2 regions of the Pelorhabdus sp. sgz311002 genome follow, and region 2 is predicted to be linked to the other one. Evidence: riboswitches for the same ligand, from Rfam matches in the RefSeq annotation. Region 2 holds a riboswitch; the other holds the start of a gene.
What was found. A riboswitch is a leader RNA that binds a small molecule or an ion and turns the genes downstream of it on or off. The one in region 2 is predicted to bind ZMP and ZTP.
Positions count from the first base shown of each region.

Region 1 (2,465 bases), on a different contig from region 2:
TTAGAGTAAAAATAAAACGAGGCCTAGCTATGAAAAAAATTTTCCTAATTCTTCTTATTACCCTTTTTACCAGTAATTGTTTCGCTGAAGACGTGTTTATCGCCAACGAAAACGGCTATACAAAATATTTGCGTTCCGAATCAGCAAATGCAAAAGTACTGCCAAAAAGTGATCAACTCTCAACCTTTGAAATGACCTATTCTTTACTTTTAGTACCTGATAAACCTACGTTAGACATGTTAAAAAACCAAACATTAGACAATAAAATCGCCTATAAAAAACAAACCTTTATCTTCAAATGTTCCTTTAACAAAATCCAAAACCAATGGAACCCCGATGGGACTCTTTGGATCACAAATGATGAAATATGGGGCGGTGCTCCAACAGCCCTATGTTTATATCAATTACAAGGTAATATGCCTGCCGGTCCTTATTATGGCGATACCCCCGAAGCCAACACCAACCGCAATACAGTCATTGCAATCTACAATTATATTGTTTCGCATAACTTAATAACCTACTATTAAAAAGAAAACTAACCTGACTAAAAGCTTCCCAAGATTCCTGGGAAGCTTTTTTATATAGACTTGACATTTCATTTTTATGTGTTATGATATAATTACCTGATTTCATATTATCTTATTATAGTCGCCTGCATTGATTGCAGACGACTTCTTTCTATTATAAAACCTATTATAGTTACAATAATCGACTCAAAATAACCGATATATCAAAAGAAAAAGAGTGGCTCTGCCACTCTTTTAGAATACACTAAATTGCCATTACTATTTAAGCTGTTCTTTGACCATTTCGCATACATTAGGCCACTTCGAACAAAGTTCTTCTCGCAACTTTATTCCTTGCTCCCGCTCTTCTCGGTCATCAGAATTCAGTAAAGTAACCATTTCATTCCAAGCTTTATCCACCTCAGATAGCTCCATAATAAATCCCTCTCTTAATAAAATTATTATGCCAAATAGATTTTACATCAATTGTATTTATTCCTTCTTGACAAATATTATTATCCCTAATCTTAACGACTCCGCAATAGGAGCTCTTTTATTTTCCCCCTCCACCATCGTATTTTTAGCAGTATTTTATCTTGACACCTTTTTTCTCTGTTGCTATAATGAGCCTGTAATAAAAAGTTCATAGGCTATGCAGGACTGACGGATAAGTGGAAATGACCACATGTACTGCAGAGCAAAGATAAGCCGACCGTCTGGGCAGAGAGATTCATGCCTGGACGGTTTTTGCGTTTTGGCAGCATCTCTCGGATTTTTTTCTTAGAAGGGATGGATTTATATGAGAAATCGCTGGTTTATCGCTCTTGCTGCTGTGGGAATTCATATTTGTATTGGCAGCGTCTATGCTTGGAGTGTATTGGTTCGTCCAATTATGGCAAACCAAGGCTTTTCCTTGAAAGAAACAACCTGGACATTTTCTTTAGCTATTTTGTTTTTAGGTTTATCCGCTGGACTTTTAGGCAGTTTCGTAGAAAAATACGGTCCAAAAAAAAGTGGACTCATCGCGGCCGCTTTCTGGGGTGCAGGAATGTTCGGCACTGCCTTGGCTCTCTATCTGCATAGTTTGCCACTACTGTATTTGTTTTACGGCGTAATTGGCGGCATTGGTCTAGGCATTGGATATATTACCCCTGTTTCAACGCTAGTCAAATATTTTCCGAATCATCGCGGCTTTGCCACGGGCCTTGCTATTATGGGCTTCGGTTTTGCTAGTTTGATTGCCGGCCCTTTGATGCAACGGCTAACGACAGCCTACGGATTAGTAGATAACTTTCTGGTGCTAGGCATCATTTATATGATTGTTATGGGACTATCGGCTTCCTATTTAAAAGCTCCCCCAGAAAAACCAAGTAATAATCCTGTAGCACCGAAAAATTCTTGTTTACAGCGAGGCTTTACGGAAAACGAAGCTTTAAAGACTTGGCAGTTCAGTGCTTTATGGTGGATTTTTTTCGTAAATATTACTTGCGGCATCGGCCTTTTAGCAGTCGCGTCGCCCATGGCCCAAGAAGTTGTCGGCATGTCTCCTGCCGAAGCAGCCTCATTAGTAGGTATCATTGGACTATTTAATGGCGCAGGCCGTATCTTTTGGTCAACGATTTCTGACTATATTGGCCGCGGTTATACTTATGTACTCTTCTTCGGTTTAGAGTGCTTCGCTTTCTGGAAGCTTGCCACAACGGCAGATGCTTTCGGATTTGAAGTACTAGTTCTTCTCATTATTACGTGCTACGGCGGTGGCTTCTCTTGCATGCCAGCCTATCTCAGCGATATCTTTGGCACCAAAAAACTAAGCGCCATCCATGGTCGGATCTTGACTGCCTGGGGAATGGCCGGTGTCGCTGGTCCTTATGTCGTGTCATTACTTAGAGAATCAACCAGCGGCTACACACTGACCCTATATTTCTTCGCCGGATGTTTTGTTATTAATTTAATCAT
Region 1 is NZ_JBWBCL010000001.1:173,918-176,382, reverse strand. Features, by position in the region: gene AC0NJP_RS00880 (hypothetical protein) at 30-527, shown strand; gene AC0NJP_RS00875 (hypothetical protein) at 786-941, opposite strand; ZMP/ZTP riboswitch at 1,153-1,235, shown strand; gene AC0NJP_RS00870 (L-lactate MFS transporter) at 1,306-2,465, shown strand, end outside.
Region 1: another riboswitch for ZMP and ZTP. It lies ahead of AC0NJP_RS00870 (L-lactate MFS transporter); the one in region 2 lies ahead of pflB (formate C-acetyltransferase).

Region 2 (2,465 bases):
CATATTTATCATGCATGTAATGAATCACATTCATCGTGTTCACATAGAGACCAGCAAGCCATTTCAAAACAACGGAATAATTTTGCCGTACCTGTTCAAAATCAAGCACTTCGCCAGTCATTTCCGGCACAACAGGCCCAACCTGCTCACCCGTTTTTTCATCGCGCCCGCCATTAATCGCTAGCAGCAGCGCCTTAGCTAGGTTTGCTCTAGCACCAAAGAACTGCATCTGTTTGCCCACTTTCATGGCCGATACGCAGCAGGCAATGGCATAATCATCGCCATATTCCACACGCATCACATCATCATTTTCATATTGAATGGCACTTGTATCAATGGAGACTTGCGCGCAAAAATCCTTAAAGCCTTGCGGCAATCCCTCCGACCAAAGTACAGTTAAGTTCGGCTCTGGCGCAGGTCCTAGATTATAGAGAGTGTGAAGAATTCTAAAGGACGTCTTAGTTACAAGCGTCCGTCCGTCAAGTCCCATTCCACCGATCGCTTCTGTTACCCAAAGAGGATCACCAGCAAAAAGCTCGTTGTAATCAGGCGTTCTGAGATGACGAGCTAAACGCAGTTTGATTACAAGCTGATCAATAAGTTCCTGCGCTTCAGCTTCCGTAATAATACCACTAGCGAGATCTCGCGCAAGATAAATATCAAGAAAGGTTGAAACACGACCTAACGACATAGCTGCGCCATTTTGCTCCTTAATCGCAGCAAGGTATCCCAAATAGAGCGCCTGTACAGCTTCTTTTGCCGTTTCAGCGGGACAGCTTATATCAACACCATAGCTTTTCGCCATTTGAGCGATTTCGCCAAGAGCAGCAATTTGTTCAGCAACTTCCTCACGGAGACGAATGACATCTTCGGTCATTGCTTTTTCCGCTAGTTCTACTAAATCTTTTTTCTTTTCAGCAATCAGACGATCCGTACCATAAAGCGCTACGCGGCGATAGTCGCCAATAATCCGACCACGTCCGTAAGCATCAGGCAGTCCTGTAATAATACCAAGACGGCGTACCTGACGCATTTCATCGGTATAGGCGTCAAAAACAGCCGTATTATGGGTTTTCCGATGGTGATGATAAATTTCCGAAATTTTGTCATCCAAGTGATAGCCGTAAGCTTCACAAGCCTGTTCAGCCATGCGAATACCGCCATTTACGATAATGCTTCGTTCTAGCGGTTTTTCCGTCTGGAGGCCCACGATGATCTCAAGATCTTTTTCAATATAGCCAGGTCCATGAGAAGTAATTGTCGAAACTTTTGTGGTATCGACAGACCAAACTCCCTCTCTCTGTCTTTCTTCCTGCAAACGCTGCAGACAAATCTTCCAAAGCTTTTCCGTTCTCGCCGTCGGTCCCGTCAAGAAAGCGCTGTCTCCCTCGTAAGGGCTATAGTTTAACTGAATAAAGTTTCTTACATCAATTTCCTGTTCCCACTTACCGCTTTGAAATTTCTTAGCATTTTTCACCATATTACTAGTACCCCCTTTTTATAATTGCCTATCGTAACGATAAAAAGACCGCCCGAACAAGACGATCTTGCCCAGGCGGTCGGCATAGTCAAAAACACAGTTCCTGTGGTAATCTCCACTTCCGCCAGTCCTGCATCTTTTTAAATTCTGTTGACAAGCTCATTATATGAGAGGAAAAGAACTTCGTCAAGATAAAAAATATGGAAAAAGAAAAATTATTAAAATCAATATTTTTGTTTCAAAACGATCATTAACTGTTCTATTATAGAACAGTTTGTTTTGCCAGTTTTCAGACAAGTCCGCTAAATCTCACCACTTCCAAATTGGCATTATTCTTGCATTTTAAGTATACTGACTGAAACGTAAAAAATATAAAAATTTAGTAAAAGTAAAGTGAGGGATTTTTGTGCAAACATTAAATCAACAGCTTCTTTCGAGTTCTTTTTCTTTCCCAGAAGATATTTCTCGCCAAACATTTCCGGAAAATCTACCGGAAAAAGTACTGCAGTTTGGCGAAGGAAACTTTCTGCGGGCTTTCGTTGACTGGATGTTCCACCAGATTATCAAAGAAGGAAAATTCGCTGGCCGTATCGTTGTAGTACAGCCAATCGCCGAAGGTCTTGTGGACCGTCTGAACGAACAAGATGGGCTGTATACCCTCTTGTTACGTGGCTTAGAAAACGGAAAAGTAACGGAGAAAAAAGAAATTATGCAGGCAATTAGCCGCGGCATTAATCCTTATACGAACTGGGCTGAATATTTAAAATGCGCGGAAAATCCCGATATGGAATATATCATTTCGAATACAACAGAAGCCGGTATCGCTTTTGACGGAAACGACAAAGCCGATATGACGCCTCCCAACTCTTACCCTGGCAAGCTAACGGCTTTCTTGTATCATCGCTATCAGCATTTTAATGGCGACGCCGCCAAAGGCATGGTTATTATTCCTTGTGAACTGATTGAACGAAACGGCGATAAATTG
Region 2 is NZ_JBWBCL010000004.1:313,454-315,918, reverse strand. Features, by position in the region: gene pflB (formate C-acetyltransferase) at 1-1,480, opposite strand, end outside; ZMP/ZTP riboswitch at 1,543-1,622, opposite strand; gene AC0NJP_RS09070 (tagaturonate reductase) at 1,887-2,465, shown strand, end outside.